One region of the Ktedonobacter sp. SOSP1-52 genome, then DNA from elsewhere that is predicted to be linked to it. Evidence: riboswitches for the same ligand, from Rfam matches in the RefSeq annotation. Region 1 holds a riboswitch; the other holds the start of a gene.
The links. A riboswitch is a leader RNA that binds a small molecule or an ion and turns the genes downstream of it on or off. The one in region 1 is predicted to bind FMN.
Positions count from the first base shown of each region.

Region 2: linked by a shared signal. The riboswitch ahead of JMJ16_RS32090 (ABC transporter permease) and the one ahead of ribB (3,4-dihydroxy-2-butanone-4-phosphate synthase) in region 1 are both predicted to bind FMN.

Region 1 covers NZ_BNJH01000006.1:432,305-440,505, reverse strand. Annotated here, with positions in the region: gene JMJ16_RS47045 (SDR family NAD(P)-dependent oxidoreductase) at 1-643, opposite strand, end outside; gene JMJ16_RS47040 (FAD-dependent monooxygenase) at 665-2,833, opposite strand; gene JMJ16_RS47035 (LLM class flavin-dependent oxidoreductase) at 2,830-3,729, opposite strand; gene JMJ16_RS47030 (PQQ-binding-like beta-propeller repeat protein) at 3,993-5,402, shown strand; FMN riboswitch at 5,609-5,766, shown strand; gene ribB (3,4-dihydroxy-2-butanone-4-phosphate synthase) at 6,119-7,408, shown strand; gene ribH (6,7-dimethyl-8-ribityllumazine synthase) at 7,405-7,887, shown strand; gene JMJ16_RS47015 (riboflavin synthase) at 7,916-8,201, shown strand, end outside.
Region 2 covers NZ_BNJH01000003.1:1,553,724-1,561,924, reverse strand. Annotated here, with positions in the region: gene JMJ16_RS32095 (ABC transporter substrate-binding protein) at 42-1,061, opposite strand; gene JMJ16_RS32090 (ABC transporter permease) at 1,203-2,072, opposite strand; FMN riboswitch at 2,292-2,457, opposite strand; gene JMJ16_RS32085 (redoxin domain-containing protein) at 2,656-3,141, opposite strand; gene JMJ16_RS32080 (glycosyltransferase 87 family protein) at 3,569-4,966, shown strand; gene JMJ16_RS32075 (NAD(P)-dependent oxidoreductase) at 4,961-5,986, opposite strand; gene JMJ16_RS32070 (hypothetical protein) at 6,371-6,751, shown strand; gene JMJ16_RS32065 (aldehyde dehydrogenase family protein) at 6,953-8,201, shown strand, end outside.

The DNA of each region.
Region 1 (8,201 bases):
GCTCCTCGCTTTTGCCAGTCAGGGTCATCATGTTGCGCACATTGCCATCCGTCATGGGCGTATCAACGTAACCAGGACAAATGGCGTTTACTGTCACATTATAAGGAAGCAGCTCGGCGGCCAGGGCGCGCGTCAGGCCGAGCACGCCATGCTTGGAGGCCGTGTAGGCCGCGATATAGCGATCCCCTACACGCGAGGCAATAGAGGCGATATTGATGATACGCCCTCCACGCTGCTCAATAAAGGTCGGTGTCAGAGCCTTGCAGACATAGTAGACGCTGGTCAGGTTAATGGCCAGCATGCGATGCCAGAGTTCATCGGGATGATCCACAAACTTATGACTGCCCGCGTTTCCTGCGTTATTGACCAGGATATCGACACCACCCAGGCCTGCCCGGAGCGTTTGCGCCATGCTGCGCACCTGCTCGGGATCGGTCACATCGCAGCACACAGCCAGGCTCTCACGCCCCTTCGCCTTGATCTCACTTACGAGCTGCTCCAGCTCTTCAGCCGAGCGCGCCGTCACGCCAACGGCAGCTCCGGCATCCGCCAACGCCAGGGCGATACTGCGTCCAATCCCCCGACCCGCGCCCGTGACGATGGCGCGTCTCCCCGCCAACGGCAAATATTGCTCTTGTGTCATAGTTCGTCCTCACGTTTCTATTCATCCACTGTACCAGAGGCAGAGGTCGGCACGACCAGCTGCCAGGACGGTGTTGATTTCGTTGCTGGTGGTCAGGTAGCCACCGACGAGGGTGGGAATGCCCGCCTCGTTGCGCACACGGTCGCTGAGCGCGGAGAGGAAGCCACGACCATAGGTAAGCTCGCTGGCTGGCGTAGTCTGCCCGGCCTCGACGATAAGGAGATCACAGCCCTGCTCACGCAGGAGGCGCGCGACCTGGATGGCCTCGTCTACCTCCATCCCGCCTTTCTGGCAATCGCCCACGCTGAGCGAGACGGCCAGGGGCTTCTCAGCCGGCCAGGCCTGGCGCACGGTCTCAAAGAGCTCCAGGGGGTAGCGCATTCGTCTCTCAAGCGAGCCGCCATATATATCTTCACGTTTATTAGTGAGCGGCGAAAGAAAGCTGGCAAGCAGATAGCCATGGGCATAGTTGAGGGTCAGCAGGTCAAAACCAGCCTCCTGCGCCATGCAGGTCGCAGCGACAAAGGCCTGGCAAACTCGCTGCATGCTCTCCCGCTGCATCTCCTCGGGAACCTGGCTACGCCCCGTATAGGGGATGGGCGAGGCCGAGATAAGTGGCCAGGCACCCTCACTGAGAGGTCTATCCAGGCCCTGCGAGCGAGGGTAGGTCGCGCCACGCCGTCCCGCATGCCCAAGTTGCAGGCCGATCTTCGCGCCGGGGCGCGCATGAACGGTGGAGACGATGGCTCGCCAGGCCTCCAGGTGATCGCGCTGGTATAACCCCAGGCTGCCGGGATGGATGCGCCCGCCAGCCTCCACAGCCACCATCTCGCTGAGCACCAGGCCCATACCGCTAGCAGCGGCCCTCTCCAGGCGCTCAGCATACACGGGAGCGGGACAACCCGCCTCGGCCTCTTCTGGCGCTCCTGGCTGAGCGACAACGCGGTTAGTCAGCGGTAAGTCACGCGCCTTAAAAGGCGTGAAGAGCGGAGGAGGCGCGACCAACGGCACAACCCCCTCAAGAGGGCAAGCGTGATCGCCTTGTGCTGTTACTTGTCGGGCCTGACTGGCCCAGTGACGCGCGATGGCATCGCCGAAATGGGTATCGCGCAGGCGTAGATCATCATAGGTTACACGCCCGCTACGTGTTAGCAGTTGGAAGGCGAAGGTCATAGGATCGAGGTCCAGGTAGCGACTCAAGGTCTCGAAATAGACGCGGCTCTCCTGGGCCGCCCGCTGGAATAGCTCCACGACGGGCTTGCGCTCAAGCTCGTAGGTATTGAGCGCACTCTCCAGATCACTTGAACCCGCCAGGGCCTCGGCGAGCTTGATAGCGTCCTCCATGGCAAGTTTGGTGCCTGAACCAATGGAGAAATGCGCCGTATGCGCGGCGTCCCCAAGCAGCACGATGTTCTTATGGTGCCAGTGCCGCGTCTTGAGCGTGGGAAAATTGATCCAGCGCGACTTGTTGGAGAGCAGGGGCGCGCCCTGTAAGAAGTTGGCAAAGAGCCGCTCACAATAGGCCAGGCTCTCCTCCTCACTCGCCTGGTCCAGGCCCGCGCTCAGCCAGGTTTGCTCGGCGCATTCTACAATAAAAGTGCTTGAGGAGCCGCTGGAGGGATAGGCATGGACCTGGAAGAGGCCATGTTCATTTTCTTGAAAGATAAAGGTGAAGGCGTCAAGCACCTTGTCGACACCGAGCCAGATATAGCGCGCCTTGCCTGACTCTACCTTCGGCTTAAAGTGCTCGGCATATGCCTGGCGCACGACGCTGTTGATCCCATCGGCCGCGATCAGAAGATCATAGGGACCAATCTGCTCCAGATCCTGTACCGGGTAGCCGAAGCACAGGTTCACGCCCAGTTCGGCACAGCGCTGGCGCAGGATGTCGAGCAGGAAGACGCGCGAGACGCTGGCGATGACATGACCACCACAGCGGATGGTCTCTCCACGGTAGTAGACATCGATTGCGTCCCAGATCACAAAGCCACTGGTGAGCTGTTCGTAGGTAGGGTAATCGGCATGCTGGAAAGATGACAACGTCCGATCTGAGAAGACGACACCCCAGCCATAGGTCACATCGGGCTGGTTACGCTCAAGGATAGTGATATCATAATCGGGATGTGCCTTCTTGAGCAGGAGACCACAATAGAGGCCTGCTGGCCCTCCACCCAGGATAACTATCTTCACCAGCCACCCTCCTCACCCTTTCTCGCGACGGTATGCCCGTTGGAATAACCCAGACCTTGTAGCACCTTTGCCAGGCGCTCGACCTGCTCTATACGCGGGACGGTGGGGAAGAGAATGACCTCGTCGCAGCCCGCCTCTGCGTAGCCACGCAGGTATTGCGCAATGGCCTGGGGAGTGGTCAGCAGGCCCTCGGCGATCTTCTGGGCAAAGGGGCCTGTAAAGGCGTAGTAGTCGCGCAGGTAGCTCATACCATGCAGTTTCTCTTCTTCACCAAGGGCGAAATAGGCCTGGGCGCGCAGTTGCGGCCTACCTGGACGCCCCATGTCGCTCCAGGCGGCAAGGGCCTTGGCAGCCGCGCGCGCAAAGGTCTTGGGCGGACCTCCACCATGTACATAGCCCTCCCCATAGCGCGCCATGCGGGAAAACACCTGGTCGCTCTGTCCCCCTATCAGCAGCGGCGGGCCACCCGCGCGCCGCTTCACCGGACCAAAGGCTGGATCGTCCCACAAATCGCGCAGCATCCCCAGCATCTCGGTAAAGCTCCGGCCACGCTCCTGGTACTCAATACCAACGGCGTCGTAATCATCCTGGCGTGCACCAACGGCCACGCCCAGGACGAGGCGACCATCTGAGAGGGCATCAATACTGGTTATTTGCTTGGCGAGGAGCATAGGATTACGCAGGGGAGCGATAATGATCATGCTAACAAGCTGGAGACGCCGTGTCACAGCGGCGGCGGCGGTAAGCGCGGTAAGAGGATCATAGCTATCGTAGACGACGCGATCAATGACACCCAGGCTGGAGAAAGGGCCATATTCTGCCTGGCCCGCCCATTCTACCATGAGGTGTCCATCGGTACCCGGCACACCACCAGGTAAGCCTATTCCGACGCGCATAGAGTAACCCCCTTGTTACTTTTTTTTCGTTTTTTTCTGGCTGGATTACTTAACAGTATGTCACATCGTATCGCTATATCTCAAGCAGTAGCCGCGTACGCAAGTAGCCGTTACTGCTGCACACAACCATCACATCTTTCACCTATGGGCGCCGTAGACGCGAAAAACCCTCACGCGTCAAACGTGTATTATATTGATTACTATCTCTGTATATTGTTGTTTTGTAGAGTCCATGCTGGCATGGACTCTTGAAGAGGAAAACCATGCCTGGAAAACGTATCTCGTTGCTCTCACTCCTCTGTTGCCTGGCTCTTATACTTGCGGCCTGTACGACAAATGGATCACAGTCATCCACTGACAAGACGTCAACCATTCATAATGCACACCCTACGACTCTACCGACTAGTATACCCACTCCTGGCAACAATGCTGATTGGACTATGTACCATCATGATGACGCACGCAGCGGTTACCTACCAAACACGCCTGATCCACACAGCCTCAGCAAGGCCTGGAGCCTCAAGCTGGATGGCGCGGTGTATGCCGAGCCGCTGGTAATTGGCAACCATGTCATAGTGGCAACCGAGAATGATACGCTCTATGCCCTGGATACCAAAACAGGACAAATACAATGGCAACGGCATGTGGGTACGCCTGCCGCACGTAGCAACTTGCCATGTGGCAATATTGACCCTCTTGGAATTACCGGCACGCCGGTCTATGATCCCGCGACCAGGTTGGTCTTTGCGGTCGCGGAGATTAGCCAGGGGGCAGCTCATATCCTGGTAGGCGTCGATGTGCAATCGGGCCAGGTAAAGGTCAGGCGCAACATTGATCCACCCGGCATCGAGGTCGTTTCACACCAGCAGCGGGCGGCGCTCGCCCTTGCCAATAACACGGTCTATGTCGCGCTAGGTGGCCTGGCTGGTGATTGCGGCAACTACCATGGGACCGTGATTGGTTCACGCACCGATGGCCAGGGGAAGCTCCTTGTCTACCAGGTACCGACCAACCGCGAGGGGGGCATCTGGGCGCCTCCGGGTCCAGTTATCGACGCCGATCAGAAACTTTATGTTGCGGTCGGGAATGGTGAATCTACAAGTGGAGATTGGGACCATACCGATTCCGTCTTACGTCTCTCGCCTGAGCTTGAGCTTGAGGAAGGCTTCGCACCCCAGCAGTGGGCACAGGATAACTCTACCGATGCCGACCTGGGCTCAATGAGTCCCGTCCTGCTCTCCAATGGCCTGATCTTTAGCGCGGGCAAGTCCGGTCAGGGTTACGTTGTACGCGCGCATGCACTGGGCGGCGTAGGAGGCCAGCTCAATGAGCAGACTGTCTGTCGCTCCTTCGGCGGCGCCGCCACTGATGGGAGCCAGGTCATCCTCCCCTGTGTCGATGGCGTTCAGCAGATCACCGTCAATACGGATGGCAGCATTACCCCCGGCTGGAAGGCTCCTTCACAAATCAATGGCTCGCCCATCATCGCCGGTCACACAGTCTACACCTTAGCCCCCCAGGGGACGCTCTATGCGCTCAATAGCGCTAATGGCTCCACTCGTGCCTCTCTAGCCATTGATGCGATGACACGCTTCGCCACGCCAACCATCAGCGGCCAGCAGATCTTCATCGGCACCACCACAGGCATCACCTCCATCAACTTAGCCGCTTAATAAACACCCTTCGCACCTGCGACGCTCAGGAGCTAAGGGGTGTGGTGGCTGTTGGCTGGCTCCGCCAGCCAACAGCCACCACACCCCTTACCCCGGCAAGCTTGCGAGCCAGGGCGGATAAACTGAAAATCCTGTGATGCAAATATCTTAATTTGACATCTGATGAATTTTGTATTATTTTCTTAATAGAAGTTTTTCTCACAATTGAATGTCTTCGGGGCAGGGTGAGGAGAGATTGCCATTCTCTATGGAGAAGGCAGCTCTGCAATTCCCGACCGGCGGTTACAGTCCGCGACCCGTGTTCCACGGTGGATCTGGTGAAACTCCAGGGCCGACAGTATAGTCTGGATGGGAGAAGACGAAATAACCACATGAGCGCTATGCGCGTACATGATGGTACCAATGTGTAGCCTGACGCTGCTCAAGCACGCGTCTACATATACTAGGTGCCATCATATGTAGACGCATGTTTGAGCAGCGTCAGGCCATATAGTTCAATGCTGCTGCGCACTGCTTAGAAACCCGTCTACGTATACGTGTCATGGCCGCTCTCAGCGCTACTAAGAACCTGCTACTTGCTACCCTAAAGAGCATCAGGTACAGAGCCACTTATGATGCGCTCGTCTCCCCCATTCATGTCTGTTACTCACACTGCTTTCCCCATGTTCTGCCTCTGAAGATATTCTTGCTGTTTGGAATCGCAAGGAGAAAGCGCTATGCAAACTCTTGGCTTGAATATCCATGCTCAAGAACTAGAGGCGGGATCACAAACACACTATATCAGCGTGCCGGAGGCGATTGAGGCCATGCGCGCGGGTAAGATGGTGCTCATCTGCGACGACGAGGAGCGCGAGAATGAGGCCGATCTCTGCCTGGCCGCGCAATTTGTCACGCCCGAGGCCATTAACTTTATGCTGCGTTCGGCACGCGGGCTGATCTGCACCTCTCTCAGCGCGGAGCGGCTCGCCGCGCTGAAGCTCCCCATGCTCGATCAGTCGGACCAGCCATTACAAGGGACCGCTTTTACGTCCTCCGTTGATGCACGCTCTGGCACTACTACGGGTATCTCCGCACGCGACCGCGCCACAACCATTCGCGCCCTGGTCAATCCCGCTACACAGCCCTCCGACCTGGCACGACCTGGACACGTCTTCCCGCTCATGGCCAGGCCGCAAGGCACGCTTGAGCGGCGTGGACATACCGAGGCCTCGGTTGACCTGGCACGTCTGGCAGGCCTGGAGCCAGCAGCAGTGATCTGTGAAGTGCTCAACGACGAGGGCGAGGCGGCCCGTGGCGAAGAATTGCACACCCTGGCACGCCAGTGGGGGATCGGCATTGTGACTGTGGACGCCATCGCCCACTATCGCTCACAAGAGCAGGTTCGCCTCATCGCCACGACCCGCCTCCCTATCGCGAACAGCAACTTTCTCCTGTGCGACTACCTGGAGATCGCCAGCGATCAGCATTACCTGGCCTTCATCCTCGGCGATCTTGCAACAGACAGGCAAGAACCCCCACTATTACGCCTGCATTCGGCCTGTACCACCGGCGACATCTTTGGCTCACAGCGTTGCGATTGCCAGGCTCAGCTCCACACCTCCCTCCAGCGCATCGCCGAAGAGGGGCGTGGTATCCTCATCTACCTGCCCCAGGAGGGACGCGGCATCGGGCTGAGCGCCAAGATCCAGGCCTACGCCCTACAGGACCAGGGCTACGATACGATCAGCGCCAACGAGCTGCTTGGCTATCCCGTGGATGCGCGCCGCTATGATAGCGCGCTCGCCATCCTGCGCGACCTCTCGCTGACCCATGTGCGCCTGCTGACCAACAATCCGCGCAAGATTCAGGCCCTGAACGAAAGCGGCATCCAGGTTGAGCGTGTCTCCCTGGAGATCAAACCTACACACGAAAACCAGAACTATCTCGTCACCAAGCAGCAACGTCTAGGTCATCTCTTACAGCTCGGCACATCGCATGGTGCCAATCAGGAAGGAACAATCCTATGATGCCAACGCCAAACCTCTCTATTCACCTGCCCGAACCCAACCTGGACGGACGAGATCTACACATCGGTATCGTCGTTGCACGCTACAACTGGGCCATCACGGGCGCCATGCTTGAGCGGGCCACCGCTGAACTGATCCGCCTGGGCGTCGCACCCGAGCATATTCAGGCCCGTAGCGTCCCCGGCGCATTTGAACTGGCGACCCTCGCCCATGGCATGCTCGCCAGTGCGCACTACGATGCCCTGCTCTGCATCGGCTGCGTCATGAAGGGCGCCACGCGCCACGACGTCGTCGTCAGTGATGCCGCGGCACAGGGCATCCAGCGCCTTGCTCTGGAGAGCGGTATCCCCATCATCTTCGGCGTTATCTGCGCCGAGAGCCAGCAACAGGCCGAAGAGCGCATCGAACGCGCCACAGAATGCGCCCGGGCCGCAGTCGAAATGGCCCGCAGCCTGCAACAACTGCATACACATAATTAAAAGAAAGCAAAGAAAGAGAGAAAGTAGTATGTTTTCTGGAATCGTTGAAGAATTAGGAACCCTCAAAGCCTGTGGGGAGCGCGGCCTCACCATCTCCGCCTCTCTCGTCCTGGCGGACCTGGAGATCAAAGACAGCGTAGCCGTCGACGGCACCTGCCTGACTGTAACCGAGATGGGACCCGACTGGTTCTATGTCGACACCATGCCCGAAACCCTGCGCCGCACGCGCCTGGGTTCGCTTAAGCCTGGCGATAAAGTCAACCTGGAGCGCTCACTTCCCAATCAGGGCCGCATCGGTGGACACATGGTCCAGG
Region 2 (8,201 bases), on a different contig from region 1:
GCATGTTTGCGTTATAAAACGGCTTGCTAACTATAACTAGCTTAGGCGACTGTTTTATTGGTGTATATAGATGTGAGATTATCAACGGGCGCGATCAATTTCTCCGCGACCATGAATTGTTCCATAGACTGCCAGGTGGCATCATCATTATTGCCCAGTTTGCCATCCCCCCGGTAGATAGGAATTGTAGCCTTTAACACCGCGCGCGCCTGCGTGGTATTCATGCCGGGAATATAACTCTGGCTCACCTGCAAAGCCTCGTCGGGGTTGGAAATTACGTCGCGTAGCCCCTTGAGTGTGGCCTGCACAAAGCTGCGCACCATGGCTGGCTGCTGCTGATAGGTCCCCTCGGGCGCGATAATGCCGTTTGAGACAATGGGCTGATAATCAGAGATCGGGAAGGTACGCACCTTGAGACCATGCTGCTCCAGTTGCAGCGGCTCGTTGTTCGAGTAGCCCATCACAGCATCCACACGATGCGCCAACAGCGCGGGCACCTGGGTAAAGCCAATCGATTGGATCTTGACATCCGAGGTTGAGAGATGCGTTTTGTAGAGGAAGGCCAGCAGCGCCGTATAGGTCGAGCCATAGGCTCCAGGAACGCCGATGGTATGCCCCTTCAGATCGCTCAGGCTCTTAATAGAGGAGTCCGCAGGTACGATCAAGCTAACCGGATATTTCTGGAAGATCGTGGCGACATCTAGCGCCTTGATCTGCTTATTGCTATTGCGCGCGGTCAAAAGCTCATCGCCACCGGCGAAGACAAATGTATTTTTCCCGGCGACCATTGAGCCAATCAAGTCAGGCACAATCCCGTGGTGGAAGGTGACATCCAGCCCTGCCTGGCTATAATAGCCCTTTGACTTTGCCACATAAAACGGCGCGAACTGAATATCAGGGACATAGCCCAGGCCAATCGAGATCGCCTGTTTTCCCTGCGAGGATGAATTAGAACTTGTATTTGTAGTGGACGTTCCCCCGCATGCCGTTATCAACAGCATAAATAGCAGCGAAAGAATGCCGAACGTTGCCACAGTTGAAGAACGATGACGTGCAGACATCGTGGACTACTCCATTCTCCCTAAAAATCTTTTATAGCCTGGTTACAGCTAGCCTACTGCCTTTCGAAAACCTGAGCGCGGAGCGCTAGCCACGACAGTGGCGCTGCGCCCCCGAATGGGGGTGGGTTTTCGTTTAAGAAGCTAGTAAACCACTTGAGCCAGCTTACCAAGCAACCAGGTGCTACTATAGAACAAGACCGCCAGAGCCGCCAGTACCACAAGCGTGGCGAACATCAGCGGTGTATTATATTGATTCTTTGCCACCAGGAGCAGCGATCCCAAACCCTGGTCACCTCCCTGGACAAATTCACCCACGAGCGCTCCCATGACGGAGAGCGTCAATCCCGTACGCACACCCGCGATAATCGAGGGCAGCGCCAGGGGAAACTCGATATGCGCGAACATGGCCCAACCGGCGGCCCCCTCCACACGCGCCGCATCTGTCAGCGCGCGATCTATCGTCTGCACACCCAGCATGGTATTTACCACCATGGGAAAGACAACCACGAGCGCGCAAACATACATGTTGGGAACCCAGCCATAGCCCAACCATAAGACCAACAACGGCGCGATTACGACCACTGGAATAGCCTGGCCCGCCGCCAGGTAAGGATGAATGGCTGCGGCAAGCACACGCGACTTAGTCAGGGCATATCCTAGCGGCAAAGCAAGCGCCAGCGCCAGAAGAAAGCCTACCACGCTCTCCTGCACTGTAACCCAAAGATTGCTGAGATATATTCCCGAGCTAAAGCCGCTGCTCAAGCTATCTAAGACATCGGCTGGCGCAGGCAAGAACAGGGTGTTGACATGCCCATAAGCGCTGCTCACAAACCAGCCAATTAGCAGGGCCACAGCCAGGATTAGGGGGGGAACAACCGATAGCATCCAGGTGAAATTGCGCCTGGGCACCTGAGAGGCGCGGCTAGCACTTCGTCGCGCTTGCGCCTCACTCCGCACAGCCGCTGCCTCATACTCAGGCAGCACAGTGTGCTGCTGTGTAGAAGTTGTCATGCTCATGAACATCCCTCGATAGCTCTACTGACAGGCCTCAGCCAGAACAAGGCATAGAGATCCGTCAATTCAACTGATTCGGGGAGGCATTGGGGGGAGAGCAGTAACGACCATATAGAACATAGCCCGCATGCATCACAGATATGCGTGATAAGTATGCGTAACTATGCCACTCACCAACCCTTCATAGTGGTTGGATAAGTATAAACTGGTCCTTATAGAAACCTTCTCCCATCCGGACTATACCGTCGGCTTCGGATTCGCACCGAATCAATCACGCCAGGCATTTCCATGCCTGAGGACTCGCGGGCTCTGCCACTGGTTCCTTGCGAACCACATTGGCAATACCGCCGGTCGGGAATTACACCCTGCCCCGAAGGTCTTACTTTTCCTTAGTATGCCACAGACGCCACCAATACGCAAGGGGAATTTTATAAGCAGCAAAAAAGCGGCCTGGGCGAACGTACGTTCGCCCAGGCCGCTTTTTTGCTGCTTACTTCTGATCCGAAAACCCTGAGCGTTTATCCCCGAATGGGGGCAAAGCGCTAGTCACGAGAGTGACGTTGGGGTTCGGAATAAGATCTTAGAGTTTGCGCAACGCCTCAAAGAGGTCTTCGTTGTCGGGCATCTCACCCGGCGCATGCTGGATCTCAATATAACGGATGATGCCTTCTTTGTCGACGACAAAGAGGGCGCGCTCGGGCATACCCGCGGGATGCCGTATCCCATACAGGTCTACAACCTTCCCCTGGGGATAGAAGTCTGAGAGATGATGGAAAGATGTATGCATGGACTTCTTCCAGGCCTCAAGGGCAAAGTGGCTATCCATGCTGATACTAACTATCTCAGTGTCATAATCCTTGAAACGCTCCAGATCGGCCTCATATGAGGGCAACTGGGCGGAGCAGACGCTGCTGAACGCGAAAGGCACAAAAGCGAGAACGACGTTCTTTTTACCGCGAAAATCGCTGAGGCGCCAATCTTCTTTCCCTTCAGTCATCAATGTAAAATCGGGGGCGACATCGCCCACCTTCAAAGTCTTTGTCTCGGTGCGATTTCTAGTATCCATTGGCTTTGTGTTAACCTTCCCTCTTCTAACACAAATAGAGTGGATGATATCTTCAGACTGATACTACCCACTATACTCTCCCAGGCAACGAATAGCGAGATCGTGTCCGCGTTCTGGTTACCTGACATGCACATGGCTCGTCTTGTATGGTGCGCGAAACCATGTTGAAGTATACCACCATTCAAAGCCTGTGTGCTGGTGTAGCGTCAGGGCATATCCTGCTCGTGACCCATAGTTTAGCTATCTGCCAGGGCGCAAACGCCCTTTACGCAGCTCTATATATCAGGTACACCGGAGTACAACTAGTAAGCTCGCATACATCAACAAACATGGTTAAGGCAGGCTTTTATACTAACCTATAGACTAACTATGCATGTTTCTACTTACCAATACACATTGCAACATTGACGGAGAGGGGCTGGTTATCGTGTCACAGAAAGAGCTACATCTCGACTATACCCACAAACAGCGTGGTGTCTTCTCAGCTTTGCTTGCGTATATGCATAATCCACGCGATCTCGTTTCCTATACCCCGATTATCTTTGTTACCATCGCCATGTTTGTGGGCACATCCTGGCAACTCTTTCTCCCCAAAAGCGATCCCGCGCGCTACCAGTGCTATGCCCTGTCATTCTGGTTCGGTGGCGATGCGCTCAAACGCCTGCCAGTTGAGCAGTGCGCCTTTCTACAAGGGAGCACCCAGCAGGCGCCTTTTCATATGCTGCCCCTTGAATACCCGCCGCTTACCCTCATCCCTTTCTCGCTGGCGCTCCTGGCTCCCCTCTCCTACTATCAATTTGTCTTTGCCTTCTTGATGTCACTCGTGGCCTTCCTTATCTACTGGCTCCTGCTACGCTACGGACCTCGCAATTCCGCGCTTACCTGCGCTTTCTATCTGCTCATTGGAGCTATCGCGACGACTCAAGTACGCTTTGACATCCTGCCTGCGGCGCTCACCCTGGTGGCCTTGATCGCCGCTGAGCGCAAACATTGGACCATGGCCTATCTCGCCCTGGCCATCGGAACGCTCCTGAAGCTCTATCCTCTACTCTTACTTCCAGCCTTCTTTATCGCTGAACAACGCGCCCTGGGGCGCTTCCACCGACCTCCAACCGGTCTCAAACCGCGTGATATTCCGCGCCAGCTCTGGCTGACCCTACGCGAATTCCGCCGCTGGTCGTGGCGCAACTGCCTACTCTTCCTGGCTTGCCTGGTCGTTCTAACCGGCGGCTTTGCGCTGTTAAACTTTGATGGGGCCGTTCTCAGCCAGCTCAACTACTTCTTCAAGCGCCCTCTCCAGGTAGAGGCAAGCGGCAGTTCACTCCTCTGGCTTGCCAGCCGCTTTGGCGTTTCGTTCAGGGTTGTTTATGACTTTGGTTCGCTCAATATGGATAGCGCGCTGGGGGATATCGTCTCCAAGTTGAGCACGTTGGGCCTGGTTCTTGGCTACGCATATACGCTCTACCTGCAATGGCGCGGCAAACTCAGCCTGGGGCAAACGCTGATCGCGTTACACCTGGTCTTTATCACGACTGGAAAGGTATTCAGCCCCCAGTACTTGATCTGGCTCCTGCCACTGCTGGCCTATGTCTACTCTGCGGAGGGACTCTGGCTCTTCTACTGGGGTACCATTTCAGCCCTGACGACCTTCATTTATGCCTACCTCTATTCTCGCTCGCCTGATATTATGCAGGTGCCGGGCTTTTTTGAGTGGGTCGCGCTGCGCAATCTGCTCTTCGTCCTGTTAACCCTGGCCTACCTTGCCAACTGGTTCAGGATACGCGAGACACAGCACATAACGGGGGTTCAGGTCATGCGCTCATAGCTCACGCATGCCCTGACGTAACTTCTGCTCCCGCAAGTACCAGCGCACACTCTCCTCGATCCCGCGGGTAATGTCATACGCGGGTACAAAATCCAGTTGCGCACGTGCCTTTTCTAAAGCAAAATACTGGTCACTGCCAAAGAGCGTGACGCCATAAGTCGTCAGGGGCGGCGGCCCCACACGACCCGGTCCAGGCAGGCCCCAGAGCTTTTCCGCCACCCACGCCGCGCCATATGTTGGCCAGTAGGGAAGATGCCAGCGAATAGGCCTTGCGCCCAGGTAGCTGGCAATCAACTGAAAAACCTCCTCTTGCGTGACGCGCCGGTCATCGACCAGGGTATAGGCCTCCCCAAACACCTGCTTTCCTGCTTCAGCAGCCTGGATCATGCCCTGGGCCACATCACGTACATATATCGCGGGCAGAATGTTCTGTCCCGACCCGAAGATGACACCCCCTCCCGCCTGAATCAGCCCTGCCAGGCGACCAAAGCTGGCCCAATCGCGTGGACCATAGATCCAGCCAGGGCGCACAATCACAATCGGCGCTTTTCTCTCCCTTGCCAGCCGCAACAGAGCCAACTCTGCGGCGACCTTGCTGCGACTATAGGGGTTATTCTCCGCGTGCAAGGGATGCTCCTCACTGATCTTCCCAAACAGGTGATGCCCGTAGACCGTAATCGAGCTCGTATGGACAATCCGCCTGACCCCAGCCTCCAGTGCGGCTTTCACCAGGTTGATCGTCCCCTCTACGTTGACCTCATAATACTCTTTCTCAATGCCCCAGGGTCCCGTACGAGCCGCGGTGTGGTAGACATAGCGCACGCCATGTACGGCGCGTCTCAATGAGAGGGGATCACAGATATCGCCGGAGCATATTTCCACCTGCTTGAGGGAGTGCAGGTGCACGCTATCTTCTGTGGGCCGTACCAGGGCGCGCACCTCATTTCCACGCTCCAGCAACATCTCCACCAGGTGTCCTCCCAGAAATCCAGCTCCACCCGTCACTAATACCTTGACCATTATCTTCCCTTTCCACCCATATATGTCACTCTACATCTCTAACGTATAACTCGAACTTTTTTATCACCCTTTGCCCGCTACACAACACAGCAGTAAAAACCTTACTTAAGGTAGATATAGGACAAATGACACTTGCAGGGATCAAAAATGATATCCATACTTTTCTCAAAAGCTCTACAAAACAGTCAGGACGCGCCACTGGCAGTCATAGGCTATCAGAAAGGACCAAGAATGATGTCACGCTTCTATTCTCTCCGCCTTGTGAATTTAATTGGCCTCTTGGGCTCTGGGCTTGTAATCATTGGCTTCTTCTTGCCGGCTCGCTTTGACACAATAATATTCTACCAGCAGCCGCCGTTATATTCGACAGATTCGTTTTGGAGCATGCTCGTTAATACAGTAACTGGTGGCTCCATCTTTATGGCGCCAGAACAGATCAGTATTGGATCATTTTTGCTCTCTATCCTCGTTCCGCTATTGACCTTTCTTGCCGGGCTTTTTGGTAGAAGGAAGCGCGCCATTTTCATCCTCAGCTTGATATTTGCCACCCTGGGGCTCCTAGAATTTCTAGCCTTTTCGCTACTTCTCCTATCCTTCTCTCGGTGGGGTGGTCGTGTGACCGAGATTCACACTTCCGGTCCAGGTTTCTGGCTGATGCTTATCGGTTTTCCTATCTGTATTGGGAGTAGCATCGCCCACATTGTGCTTTTCACGCTGAGTGGAGCCAACATTCAGTCTGACCCTGGTCTACCTGGCCCTGTATGAGATAGGTGGTGGCACTCGCTCTTTCTCCAACGTGCCCCCTCTTCACTCTAATCTGGAGGAAACACCTATGATTTCCTCCAGTACTGGTCGTTGATCTATGACGTGGCATATAATAGAGCGTCGCTATTCACACGCCAGGCAATCGCACGTAGATATACGCAGTCGTATGCGCTTCGCACAGAAGAGAAGGAGGGGACACTCATGTCCACACTCACACCAGCGGGTTCGCCACAATTTCCCACCATCGCCAACAAGGTCTCAACCCATGAGGAGATGGATCAGGCCATTCACGCGCTACAGGAGCACAAGGACACCTGGGTCGCGACTACGCTCCAGCAGCGTGTCTCCCTCCTCACAGAATTGATTCAGAACATGGCTTCTCTCGCACCACGCTGGGTTGAGGCCTGTAGCCAGGCCAAGCATCTCTCGCCTCAGTTGACCGGCGAGGAGTGGAGCATGGGTCCCTGGCCCATTCTGCGCAATCTCCGCCTGCTCCGCCAATCCCTGCTGGATATCGAGGCCTTTGGCCGCCCGCGCATCCCCGGTCCCGTCACAACTCGCGATAACGGGCAGGTGGTGGCCCAGGTCTTCCCCACAAATAATTATGATCGCATCTTCTTTACAAACATGACCGCCGAGATCTGGATGGAGCCGGGCGTGAGCGCCGAAACCCTCCCGCAGACACAGGCTCTTATTTATCAGGAAGGCCAGGCCCAGCAGCCAGGCATGGTGGCCCTTGTGCTGGGCGCGGGCAATGTCTCCTCTATCGCGCCTACCGATGTGCTCTATAAGCTTTTTGTGGAGAACCAGGTGGCCCTGCTGAAGATGAATCCGGTCAACGCCTATCTGGGACCCTTGATTGAAGAGGGCTTTCAGCCCCTCGTCGAGCAGGGTTTCCTGCGCGTAACCTATGGCGGAGCCGAGGAGGGTTCATATCTCTGCAATCATCCCGGCATTGAAGAAATTCACGTCACCGGTTCCGATAAGACCTTTGATGCCATCGTCTTTGGCCCTGGCAGCGAGGGAGCGCGGCGCAAGGTGGAGAAGCAGCCCTTACGTACTAAACGTGTCACGGGCGAGCTGGGGAATGTCAGCCCCGTCATCGTTGTCCCCGGTCCCTGGAGCGAGGCTGATCTGCGCTACCAGGCCGAACACATCTTCTCGATGCTCACCACCAATGCTGGCTTTAACTGCAATGCAACGCGTGTGATTATTACGCACAAGGGCTGGGACCAACGCGAGGCTCTCTTAAACAAGCTGCGCGACCTTATGGCGGCCCAACCTGCACGCCAGGCCTACTACCCAGGCGCGCAGCAGCGTATGCAGAGCTTTGTCGAGGCCCATCCCCAGGCCGAGCGCTTTGGCGGAACCGACAACGGCAATCTCCCCTGGACATTGATTACCGATGTCGATCCTAAGGCTGAAGATGATATCTGCTTTACCACGGAGG